4 regions of the Bacillus sp. NP247 genome follow, and region 1 is predicted to be linked to each of the others. Evidence: riboswitches for the same ligand, from Rfam matches in the RefSeq annotation. Region 1 holds a riboswitch; each other region holds the start of a gene.
What was found. Region 1 has a riboswitch for S-adenosylmethionine ahead of KPL75_RS21290 (Na+/H+ antiporter NhaC family protein). Riboswitches for the same ligand answer to the same signal wherever they lie in the genome.
Positions count from the first base shown of each region.

Region 2: another riboswitch for S-adenosylmethionine. It lies ahead of KPL75_RS13595 (bifunctional O-acetylhomoserine aminocarboxypropyltransferase/cysteine synthase); the one in region 1 lies ahead of KPL75_RS21290 (Na+/H+ antiporter NhaC family protein).
Region 3: another riboswitch for S-adenosylmethionine. It lies ahead of KPL75_RS27265 (ECF-type riboflavin transporter substrate-binding protein); the one in region 1 lies ahead of KPL75_RS21290 (Na+/H+ antiporter NhaC family protein).
Region 4: another riboswitch for S-adenosylmethionine. It lies ahead of metI (cystathionine gamma-synthase/O-acetylhomoserine thiolyase); the one in region 1 lies ahead of KPL75_RS21290 (Na+/H+ antiporter NhaC family protein).

Region 1 covers NZ_CP076653.1:4,076,380-4,079,555, reverse strand. The annotation lists gene KPL75_RS21295 (GNAT family N-acetyltransferase) at 1-43, shown strand, start outside; gene KPL75_RS21290 (Na+/H+ antiporter NhaC family protein) at 112-1,428, opposite strand; SAM riboswitch class I at 1,523-1,628, opposite strand; gene KPL75_RS21285 (ribonuclease FAU-1 family protein) at 1,749-2,267, opposite strand; gene gltP (glutamate/aspartate:proton symporter GltP) at 2,335-3,176, opposite strand, start outside.
Region 2 covers NZ_CP076653.1:2,580,426-2,583,601, forward strand. The annotation lists gene metA (homoserine O-acetyltransferase MetA) at 1-512, opposite strand, end outside; gene KPL75_RS13595 (bifunctional O-acetylhomoserine aminocarboxypropyltransferase/cysteine synthase) at 496-1,794, opposite strand; SAM riboswitch class I at 2,029-2,133, opposite strand; gene KPL75_RS13600 (chloride channel protein) at 2,453-3,176, shown strand, end outside.
Region 3 covers NZ_CP076653.1:5,269,571-5,272,746, reverse strand. The annotation lists gene KPL75_RS27275 (macrolide family glycosyltransferase) at 1-742, shown strand, start outside; gene KPL75_RS27270 (aspartate/glutamate racemase family protein) at 792-1,475, opposite strand; SAM riboswitch class I at 1,626-1,742, shown strand; gene KPL75_RS27265 (ECF-type riboflavin transporter substrate-binding protein) at 1,883-2,431, shown strand; gene KPL75_RS27260 (ABC transporter ATP-binding protein) at 2,442-3,176, shown strand, end outside.
Region 4 covers NZ_CP076653.1:1,514,804-1,517,979, forward strand. The annotation lists gene KPL75_RS07985 (bifunctional homocysteine S-methyltransferase/methylenetetrahydrofolate reductase) at 1-1,422, opposite strand, end outside; SAM riboswitch class I at 1,493-1,602, opposite strand; SAM riboswitch class I at 1,806-1,919, shown strand; gene metI (cystathionine gamma-synthase/O-acetylhomoserine thiolyase) at 2,013-3,125, shown strand; gene metC (cystathionine beta-lyase) at 3,122-3,176, shown strand, end outside.

The DNA of each region.
Region 1 (3,176 bases):
AGGAAGAGATTATAAGCACTACTATTTGAAAAAGGATTTATAAATAATAAAAAACGCTCAGAGAATATTCTCCGAGCGTTTTCAACTGCTAATAATAAATGTCTCTTTATGCTATGCAGTTTTATGATACTCTTTTTTTTCCGCCACTTTAGAAAACCTCGGGAAACCAATTAATATAGAAATGATTCCACATACTCCAACTAAAATTGGATAAAATGCATATGGTAACAATTCGACCGGAGATAACGCAGCAAATCCTGCCGCTGTTAACATTTGAGCACCATATGGGATTAACCCTTGTACACAGCAAGAGAAAAGATCCAGTACACTCGCTGATTTACGGGGATCAATTTCATACTGATCTGCAATATTTTTCGCAAGCGGACCTGTAAAAATGATAGAGATTGTATTGTTTGCTGTACACATATTCGTCATACTCACTAAGCCAGCAATACCGAACTCTGCTCCTTTTTTCGAACGAATATTATGCGTTAAAAGATTCATTAAATATTGAATACCACCATTATATTGGATCAGTTCGACCATACCACCGATTAAAATGGCAAGTAATACTAACTCCATCATACCGCCCATTCCAGTCGTTACACTTTTAAAGAAACTCTCCAACGTGTAACTTCCATCTATAAGACCTATAGCGCCAGATAATACAGTTCCACCAGTTAACACAATAAGTACATTCCAGCCAAGTAGCGCGGTAATAAGTACTCCTGCATACGGTAAAATCTTTATCCAGTCAAAACTATGGGCTTTAACTTGTGTATCACTTCCTAAAGTAATTATTACTAATAGTACAATTGTAATAATAGCGGCTGGTAATACAATTAAAAAGTTCGTTTTAAACTTATCTTTCATTTCTGTTCCTTGTGAACGAACAGCAGCAATTGTTGTATCTGAAATAAATGATAAATTATCACCAAACATCGCTCCGCCCACAACCGTAGCCATCGCAAGTGCAATTGAGATATCAGTTTGCCCACTAATACCTACAGCAATTGGTGCTAGTGCTGCAATTGTTCCCATTGAAGTTCCCATCGCTAATGAAATAAATGCCCCTATAACAAAAATTCCAGCAACGATAAATCCTGGTGGCAAAATAGATAACGCTAAATTAACAGTTGAATCAACTCCGCCCATTCCTTTTGCTGTTTCAGAAAACGCCCCTGCAAGTACAAAAATTAATACCATAATCATAATATCCGGATTTCCTGCACCTTTAGCAAATCGTTCTACTTTCACATTAAAGCTTTCTTTACGATTCATCACTAAAGCAATTCCTACAGCAATTGAAATTGCTACAAGTATCGGCAATTTATAGAAATCACCTGTAATAATTCCAGAACCAATAAATAGCGCCAAAAATATTCCAAGTGGTAATAACGCTAAACCATTTCCTCTCGTTTCTTTCAACGTATCATCTCTCCCTAGTTTTCAACCTTTTCTAATGAATAACAAAAGACCTCTTCCGATGAGAAGAGGTCTTATACATCTATAAGAAACACTCTTCTCATCTTTCAAGCACATGCTTGCTGGATTTGGCACAGCACTCTGAAATCGAGTCCGCTGCCGAGGCATCGTAGGGCCAGTCCCTCCGCCTCTCTTTATAAGAAGGTTTCATATTTATTTTTTAATAATAATTTCTTTCCTAACTTTACTCGCTTACAAAACAAAAGTCAATTATTTTTTGTATAGTTTTTTTTGGTAATTATACAAAAATATGAATACATCAATCATTTTAACTTTTCAATTTCTTTATCCAATACTGAGATCCAATAAAATTCTCCATTTTTTATCGTTGCTACAATCCATTTCGTTGTATGCCAAGCTAATTCATATTCTTCCTTCGTAACATCGTCCATTCTATAAGCATCCTCTAACTCATCTTCATCTAATACATAAATCTCACCGTTTGGTAACAATACGACATCTAAATATAAATCATCAAAATAAGGTAAACCATGCTCGTCTATTTTAAATTCTTTCGTCACATCGATATAATATTGCACTAATTGTTTTTGATTGTCTAACATAGCTGTAATTGCAAAGTTTTTCCCGTTTATAAAATATTGCATCCATGTATACCCATCACCTGCAATGCAAAGCTCTTTACTATTGTATTCTTTATAACTAGGCTCTCTCACCTTTTTTATATCCAATATTCCTAACATACCTGCTTCAGCTTGTTTTACTGTGTATGTCTTCTCTAATAATCGCTTCCACGTAGAACCATCACCGTACTTACGTTTCATAACTTTCTCTCCTCTTCTACATACAGAAAAGCTCTCACATAATATGTGAGAGCTTTTCAAATCATAATTAAGCCGCTTGACCCTTTTCAGATATCTCTTTTAAATAGGCTTGTCCTTTTTCAGCGTCATATTGACCTTCCCACTTAGACATAACTACAGCCGCTAAAGAGTTACCTACAACGTTAACTGCCGTACGAGCCATATCTAGAATACGGTCAATACCTGCAATAAATGCTAAACCTTCAGCTGGAATACCAACTGTACCAAGTGTTGCTAATAATACAACGAATGATACGCCCGGTACACCCGCGATACCTTTTGATGTAACCATTAATACAAGTAATAATGTAATTTGTTGTGTAATGGATAATTCAATACCGTACATTTGCGCTAAGAAAATTGCCGCAATTGCTTGATATAAAGTTGATCCATCTAAGTTAAATGAATAACCTGTCGGAATAACGAAAGACGTAATTGCTTTCGGACAACCGAATTTCTCCATTTTCTCCATAATTTTCGGTAAAACCGTTTCTGAACTTGCTGTAGAATACGCTAAGATCAGCTCGTCTTTTAAAATTTTAAAGAATTGAAAAATGTTAATACCGAATATTTTCGCTGTAAGTCCTAATACGACCACAACGAAGAATATCATCGCCCCATATACTACAATGAGTAATTTCCCTAATGGAATTAATGAAGCTAATCCGAATGTAGAAACTGTAACACCAATTAATGCGAATACACCAAATGGTGCAAACTTCATAACTTGGTTCGTTACATAAAACATTGCATCTGCCACACCTTGGAAAAATTGTAGAACTGGTTTGCCACGCTCACCAACTGCTGCTACACCTAAACCAAATAATACTGAGAAGAAGATAATAGCAAGCATATCACCTTCAGCTAATG
Region 2 (3,176 bases), 1.5 Mb from region 1:
TCATGTTCAAATACACCAAACATTTTTTCCGCAAGAGGATACTTCGGCACACCATAGTGATAATACAAACCTGCTTGTGCCCCCCAGCAAATATGAAGCGTAGATGTTACATTCGTTTTTGAATACTCCATAATACGTCCAAGCTCTTCCCAATAATCTACCTCTTCAAAAGAAAGAGTTTCAACTGGTGCTCCTGTAATAATGAGTCCATCAAATTTTTCATTCTCAATATCACGGAATGTTTTATAGAAGCTCGTTAAATGGTCCTGCGCTACATTGCGAGACAGATGTGATTCCATATGAAGTAAATGAACATCTAATTGCAACGGTGTATTTCCAATTAAACGAAGTAATTGCGCCTCTGTTTCTTGCTTTGTAGGCATTAAATTTAATATAGCAATTTTCAAAGCACGTATATCTTGTGTTACTGCTCGCTCCTTCGTCATTACAAAAATATTTTCCTTCTGCAATACTTTGCGAGCTGGTAAATCTTTATCAATTATGATCGGCATGTTGTTTGCCTCCGACTAGCGCCGCTTCTAAATCTGCAATAATATCAGAAACATCTTCTATACCGACCGATAAACGGATTAAATCAGATGTAACGCCAGCTAAACGCTGATTTTCTGCGCTTAATTGTCTGTGCGTCGTACTAGCAGGATGTATTACACAAGTTCTTGCATCAGCTACATGCGTTACAAGAGTTGCAAGCTTTACATTTGCGATAAATTCTTTTGCTGCTTCTAATCCGCCCTTAATACCAAATGTTAAAACTCCACTAGCACCTTTTTTCAAATACTTTTGTGCTAACGAGTAATTTTCATTACTATCTAACCCTGGATAATTCACCCATTCAATGCGATCATGATTAGCAAGCCATTTAGCAACTTCGAGAGCATTTTCACTATGACGCTCCATTCGTAAATGCAATGTTTCCAGGCCAATGTTGCTAATATATGCATTGAATGGGCTCATACAGTTTCCGTAGTCTCTTAATAACTGAACGCGTGCTTTCACAATATACGCTGCTGCTCCAAAATTTTGAACATAGCTTACGCCATGATAACTCGGGTCAGGTTCGACAAGTTCAGGGTATTTTCCATTTGTCCAATCGAAGTTCCCTCCATCTATTACAATCCCGCCTAGAGAACTTGCATGGCCATCAATATATTTCGTTGTAGAATGGACAATGATATTTGCCCCATGTTCAAACGCCTGGCATAAATAAGGCGTCGCCAATGTATTATCAACGATAAAAGGTACTTCTAATTCTTTTGCTGCCGCTGAAAGTTCTTTGAAATTCAAAACGTTCATTGCTGGATTTCCTAACGACTCTGCATAAACGAGTTTTGTCTTATCATTAGCAAGTGCCGCAATTTCATCTGCCGTTAAATTAGGATTAAAGAACGTAACATCTATGCCCAGCTTTCGCAAACTCACTCCAAATAAATTAAACGTTCCTCCGTAAACAGTTGAAGAACAAAGTAAATGGTCTCCACTACTGCAAATATTTAAAACCGCAAGCATAATGGCTGCCTGCCCAGAAGCTGTTGCAACAGCCCCTACACCGCCTTCTAAATCTGATAACTTCTGCTCAAATGCAGCTAGAGTAGGATTTCCAATACGCGTATATATATATCCTTCTGCCTCTAAATTAAATAGTGCTGCTAAATCATCTGACGTATCGTATTTATACGTTGTACTTTGATAAAGTGGCAAAACACGCGGCTCACCATTTTTTGGCGTATAGCCACCTTGCACACAAATCGTTCCTTTCCCCCATGATTCTCCCATCTCTCATTCTCCTTTCTTTTATCCCGCTATTTGCGGGTAGTAAGACTCCCACCTCCAAATTCGGCAAATGCGAGGAAGTTAGGTGGGAGATAACTGCCCGATTGATGAAGGCTAATAATTAGCGGGGGAGGGGCAAAACCCCCACTGATTAAAGTTTCACTTTATCCAAAATAAAAAACTGCCCCTTCCCTGAAAACAAGAAAGGAGCAGTTTGAAAACACGCTCTAAGGCTCTTTCTTATCTCTCAGGATTATTACCTGCAGGATTTGGCACAATTCCGTTATACGGCTGTTGCCAAGGTTTCATCGGGCCTGTCCCTCCACCTTTTCTTGATAAGACTATGCAATTACCGTTGATTTTATAGCAATAATTTCCTGATGTCAAATAGTTTTTCTGAATGTTCTAAATTAAACGTAAGGAATTTAATACAAACAATAAAAGAAATATATTCCATATTCATTTGAAAAAGACCTTTTAAAAACTCCAATCCATATATAGAATTAAATAGGTGGTTTAACCGCGTTAGTTTCAAATTTTCATGAGATCCCAATATATTGAATAAGCCACCCCCTCAAAAAGATACTATATATATTCAAGTCATTTCACACTAGCATATTTAATCCTTTCTACATGAAAACTTACATAACGGAGGTAGAACATGACAAATAAAAAAGACATGCACCATATACTCGTCCTATATGGCATTCTTTTAGGCTCTATAGTAGGAGTCACAGTCTGGTCATTTTTAGTTACAATAAATATCGGAATTCACTTTATTTGGGGATACTTACCTACTCTTTTCTCTTCTCCCCCTTATTACACCATTTGTGTAACAATCATCGGTGGTATCCTCGTTGGTTTAGCACAAAAATACTTCGGTACATATCCACGTCTTATGCCGGAAGTGATGGCTGAATATAAAAAAACAGGTAGAATTGAATACCGTTTTGTACATAAAGCTACTTTAACTGCGATTATCGTTTTAATATTTGGAGCTAGTTTAGGACCAGAAGCTGCACTTGTTGGAATTATCGGTGGACTTTGTACATGGGTAGGAGATCGCTTTAAATTTGCTTTAAAGGGAATGAATGAACTAACAGAGGTTGGAATTGGTGCCACTTTAAGTGTTATTTTTAATGCACCATTATTCGGTTATTTAGCTCCGAATGAAAATGAGGGTGAGCAAATTAATGGATTTTCGAAAGGAAAAAAAGCAATCGTATATTTAGCTACCACTTTTGCTGGTTTTTCCGTTTACTTATTACTTAGTAAACTCGATAATCGTGGATCCTTTATTGTTGATTTTGGGGAAGGTTTCCTTTCTCTTAATGAGTGGATTGCTTTTCTTCCACTTGCTAGCACTGGTGCTATAGTTGGTTTCT
Region 3 (3,176 bases), 1.2 Mb from region 1:
ATTCCAACCCGATGAACTCTCTGAAAAGTTACTGTATCAAATGGAACATGAATTTGGAGTAAAGCCCAAAAATAATCTTCAATTTATGCATAATAAGGGAGATATTAGTCTCGTGTATACAAGTCGTTATTTTCAACCTAATAGCGATTCGTTCGGAGAAAACAATGTTTTTATTGGACCGAGTATTATAAAGCGCAAAACAAATGCAAAGTTTCCACTTGAATTGCTTTCAAAAAAGAAAGTTATTTATATTTCAATGGGAACACTTCTTGAAGGGCTCGAACCATTTTTTAATACTTGTATTGATGCTTTTTCAAATTTCGAAGGGATTGTAGTAATGGCGATCGGTGATAGAAATGATATTTCAAAAATTAAGCAAGCGCCAGACAACTTTATTATAGCCCCTTACGTACCTCAATCAGAAATATTAAGTGAAGCAGATGTTTTTATTACACATGGTGGAATGAATAGTGTGCACGATGCAATCCATTATAATGTCCCATTTGTGATAATACCGCATGATAAAGATCAACCTATGATAGCGCAAAGATTAACTGAGCTTGAGGCAGCACATAGATTATTGAAAGAGCATGTTAATGTGCAAACTTTAAAAAAGGCGGTAACAGACGTTCTTTCAAATAAAAAGTATAAACATGGCATTCAAAAACTGAATGAAAGTTTTTTAGAGTGTGGTGGTTCCAAAAGAGCCATTGCAGTTATTGATGCTCTTTTAAATAAATAGTTCGGACAATATAAAAGCATAGAGGCTCTACCTGTATGCTTTTATATTATTATCCAGCAAATTGTACAGCAGTATTCGCATGTAAATAAGCAGTATCAAAAACAGGAACAGTAAGGTCATTTTGGGAAATAAGCAATGGTATTTCAGTACAGCCTAGTAATATACCTTCCGCACCGTTTTGAATTAATGAATTGGTAATTTGTATTAGTTTCTCTCTTGAAGTTTCTGAAATAATGCCTCTACTTAATTCGTTTAATATGACGTGATGGATAAAAGTTCTTTCTTCGTCATTTGGGATAATTGTCTCAATGTTATATTTTGCTAGTCGTGATGTATAGAAATCTTGTTCCATCGTTTGTTTTGTTCCTAATAGTCCGATACGTTTTATATTCTGTTCTACCATTTCTTTAGCACTTACATCACCGATATGAAGAAGTGGGATTGATATTGCTTGTTCTACTTCCTCAGCAAATAGATGTACCGTATTAGAACACATTAGTAAACATTCAGCTCCTGAGTTTTCTACCTTTTTTGCTACCGTGACTAATTCATTTTTCACTTCTTCATATTGATGGTTTTGCAATAATGTAGTTACCTCCCCAAAGTCCATACTATATAAAACAAGCTTCGCATTTTGATCATATTTAGAGAGAGTAAGTGTATTAATGTGTTTATAGTACAACGATGTTGATTCCCAACTTAGTCCGCCAATTAAGCCAATTACTTTCATCATGCATTCCTCCCATAACAATTTTGAATTTATTATTTCACAATTCCGATAAGAATACAATGATTTAAATGAACTATTTATTGAAAAATAAAAATAGTAAGAAAAGTATTGAAATTATTTATTGTTAGTGCCATAATACAAATTACAAATACATACTTATCCAGAGAGGTAGAGGGAACGGCCCTATGAAGCCTCAGCAACCCCTATGTAAATGCATAGGAAGGTGCTAATTCCGCAGAGGACATTTATATGTCTTTTGAAAGATAAGAGGATTCTTGTACGTGAAAGAAAATGACCTCTTAATTTAAGGGGTCATTTTTTGTTGTATAGAAAGGAAGTGTCGATGCATAATTCATTTTCAAAATAAATATAGAGTATTAAAAGCGGGATAATAGGAGAGGAGAATTGTAATGAACAAATTAACGACAAAACTAGTAGTAGCAATCGGAATTGGAGCAGCTTTATACGGGGTATTAGGGCTTTGGGGATTTTCTATCGCACCGAATACCTTTATTAAACCAGCATTGGCTATTTTAACAGTTTTTGGTGCGTTATTCGGGCCAGTAGCAGGACTTTTAATAGGACTAATCGGTCATACAGTTACAGATACGATTGCTGGTTGGGGTATTTGGTGGGGATGGGTTATTAGTTCGGGGATTATCGGATTTTCAATGGGTCTCATACAAAAAAGAACTGGTTTTAGTGTGAAAAATGGAACGTTTAATAACCGTGATATTTCTTATTTTGCAATTGCGGGGTTATTAGGTATTGTAATTGCTATTATATTTGCAGGGGCATTCGATGTTATTGTGATGGGAGAACCGTTTGACAAAATCGTTATACAAGTACTAGGCGCAACAATTGCAGACGTTATCGTATTTTTAGTTCTTGGCTTACCAATCACGATCGGTCTAGCGAAATCAAATAAGAAACATACACATTTAAAAATTGAAAAGTAGGGATGAATACATGCAACCAATTATTTCTTTTGAACAATTTACCTTTCAATATAGGCATGCCACGCAGCCTACTTTAAAAGATATTACATTTCAAATATATCCTGGGGAAAAGGTACTAATAGCTGGAAGAAGTGGTTCAGGTAAGTCAACATTAGCTCATTGTATTAATGGGCTAATCCCATTTTCTTACGAAGGGATTAGTACTGGTAATATTTTAATAGCTGGAAAGGATCCGAGAGAGGGAAGTATTTTTGAACAGAGTAAACATGTAGGAACAATATTACAAGATCAAGATTCACAATTTATTGGTCTTACAGTCGAAGAAGATGTAGCATTTTCATTAGAAAACGAATGTGTAAATCAAAATGAAATGAAAAAAATTGTTAATGATTCTTTAAAAAAAGTAAATATGCAGGACTTTCATACACAAAGTCCTCATGAATTATCAGGAGGTCAAAAACAGACAGTCTCTCTTGCAGGTCTGCTAACGACAAATGCAGATATATTATTGTTTGATGAACCGTTAGCTAACTTAGATCCAGCAAGTAGTTTGAATACTATAGAACTCATTAAAGATATTCATGAGAAATATAATAAAACAATTGTAATTATTGAACATCGAATAGAAGAAATTTTAAACCTTGATTTAGACAAAATTATTTTAATCGATGAAGGAGAAATTGTTGCGATGGGTTCACCGAATAAAATATTAGCATCTAATATATTACCAAATATCGGACTAAGA
Region 4 (3,176 bases), 2.6 Mb from region 1:
TTTTAAATGCCTTACATGCGGATTAAAGGCGCCTCCCACTGAAAACCTTGTTGCTGGACCAATTGATTTTCCTAAAATGGAACGCCCATCGTTCATTTCTTTAATCATTTTAATGAGCTCAATAGAGGACAAATCATATACAGAAGTTGCACCTGGAAAATCACCAACACGCGCTGGATCACCAGTTAAAGCTAGCACTTCCTCCATACCTAACACTGATAACCCTAGCAAATGAGATTGTAATCCAATGACGTTATGGTCTCTACACGTTAAATGCGTCAATACTGGAATATCGTGCTTCGTTAATAATGCACCCATAGCCATATTAGAAACGCGAGGCGATGCCAATGAATTATCTGCTAGAGTAATAGCATCCGCTCCAGCCCTTTTCAGTGCTCTTGCCCCTTCAAAAAAACGCTGCGTGTCTAACGTTTTCGGTGGATCTAATTCCACTACAACTGTCGTTTGTTTCTTTGCCTTTTCTGCGAGAGTAACATGAGCTCTCGAACGCTTCTCATGTGTATGGACCACTTTAGGCCTTTGAATCGTCTCTTTTGCTATTACAGGTGCAACATTTGCAATAGCACGTTTCATTCCTTCAATATGTTCCGGGGTAGTACCACAACAACCACCTAATAAACGAATACCTTGTTCAATAAAGTTTGGTGTCATCTCTTCAAAATACGCTGGACTTCCCTCATATACGTAGCGCCCCTCCACATAATTTGGGAGACCTGCATTCGGATATGCTGATAAATAGCCATTTTGAGGAATCGATATCATTTTGAAAGCTTCCGTCATATGAAGTGGCCCTAGTTGACAGTTCAATCCAACAACATTGGCACCGTAATCTAAAAGCTGTTTTAATATTTCATTGACATCATTCCCATTTTGAGTCGTACCTGCCTCATGTAACGCTAACTGAGCAACAATCGGAATATTCGTTTGTTTACGCAACACTTTAACGGCATGCAATAATTCAAATTCATCATAAAAAGTTTCTAATAGTAATCCATCAACCTGTTCTTCTAGTAAAGCACCTGCCTGTTCAAGTAGCATAAATTCTCTCTCTATATCAGTCGTTGTAACAGCACCAATATGTTTCATACCTCCAATTGTCCCTAAAATTGCATTCCGCTCTGTTATTGATGCTTTCGCAATATTCACTGCCGCTTTATTAATTTGGGCGACTTGATTTTCTAGACCATACATGCGGAGTTTCGCTTCATTCGCACCATACGTATTCGTTTGAATAACATCCGCTCCAGCAGCTACATATTGTTTATGGATCGATATAATTAAGTCTGGATCAGACAAATTCAATTCTTCAAAACTACTTTGTAAACCATGTGAATGTAATAAAGTTCCAACTGCTCCATCACCTATTACAATTCCTTTTGATAATAAATCTAGTAATTTCACGAATCTCCCTCATTTCTATCAATATAAAAACCCCCTCTTCACTTTGAAGAGGGGGACATAATTGTTCCTCCTCTTATTATGCAAAACACACGTTTTGCAGGTTTTAGCACCGTTTCAAACATTTAGTTTGAAGGTTGCCGGGTTTCACAGGGCCTTTCCCTCCACCGCTCTCAATAAGAGTTTGTCTTTATTATTTTATTTATGTAGTTAAAAGGAAATACGTTCCCCTTTTAACAATGTTTGTTAATTTTTTATAAATTTAGCATGCACTAAAATAAAAGTCAATGACACTTGCGGAAAAATAAAAATTATTTAAAATAAAGTTGCAATTCAATTATCTTTTGTTGTAAAGTTAAAAACATAATAAAAATTTCATACGAACATTCTTATCTAGAGAGGTAGAGGGACTGGCCCTATGACGCCTCAGCAACCATTAACATTCATTCGTTAATAAGGTGCTAATTCCAGCAAATTGTGAAAGATTTGACAGATGAGAAGAAGACTCTATTCAATCCGAAAGCCTTCTTCTTAGAAGGCTTTTTTTATTTTAAATTCACTTAGTCTTTCACTTTAAAAGGGGGAATTTTCACATGTCAACAATCGAAACAAAACTAGCACAAATCGGGAACCGTAGCGAAGCTACAACAGGAACTGTTAATCCACCTGTTTATTTCTCAACTGCTTATCGTCACGAAGGAATTGGTAAATCTACTGGCTTTGACTATTCAAGAACTGGAAATCCGACTCGCGGTCTTTTAGAACAGGCAATTGCAGATTTAGAAAGCGGTGAGCAAGGGTATGCCTGTAGCTCAGGAATGGCCGCTGTTCTCCTTGTCCTTTCACTATTCCGTTCCGGAGATGAACTTATCGTATCTGAAGACTTATACGGAGGAACATATCGTCTATTTTCCGAACATGAAGACAAGTGGAATATTCGATGTAGATACGTAGATACACAATCTATTAAACAAATTGAGCAAGCAATCACATCTCAAACGAAGGCTATTTTCATAGAAACACCGACTAATCCATTAATGCAAGTAACTGATATCGTAAGTGTAGCAAGTGTAGCGAAAAGGCACGGACTACTTCTTATTGTAGACAACACGTTCTATACACCTTATATACAGCAACCATTAACAGAAGGTGCAAATATCGTCCTTCATAGCGCAACTAAATATTTAGGCGGACATAACGATGTACTAAGCGGACTTGTCGTTGCGAAAGGGAAATCTCTTTGCGAGGAGCTTGCTCATTATCATAATGCCTCTGGTGCTGTCTTAAGCCCGTTTGATTCATGGCTATTAATTCGAGGGATGAAAACTTTAGCACTTCGCATGAAACAGCATGAAGAAAACGCTCATGCAATTGTTGCTTATTTAAATGATGAAGATGGTGTGACAGATGTATTTTATCCAGGAAGAGGTGGTATGATTTCATTTCGCCTTCAAGATGAAACTTGGATTAATCCTTTCTTACAATCTTTATCCTTAATTACATTTGCTGAAAGTCTTGGCGGCGTCGAAAGTTTAATGACTTATCCAGCAACGCAAACTCATGCCGATATTCCAGAAGATATTCGAACAGCACGCGGTGTGTGTAATCGTCTTCTCCGTTTTTCAGTCGGCATCGAAAATAGCAATGATTTAATTCAAGACTTAAAGCAAGCAATTAAACTTGTAAAAGAAGGTGTAAGAATATGAGCTATTCCATAGATACGCTTTTACTGCATAATCAATACAAGCATGACTCAC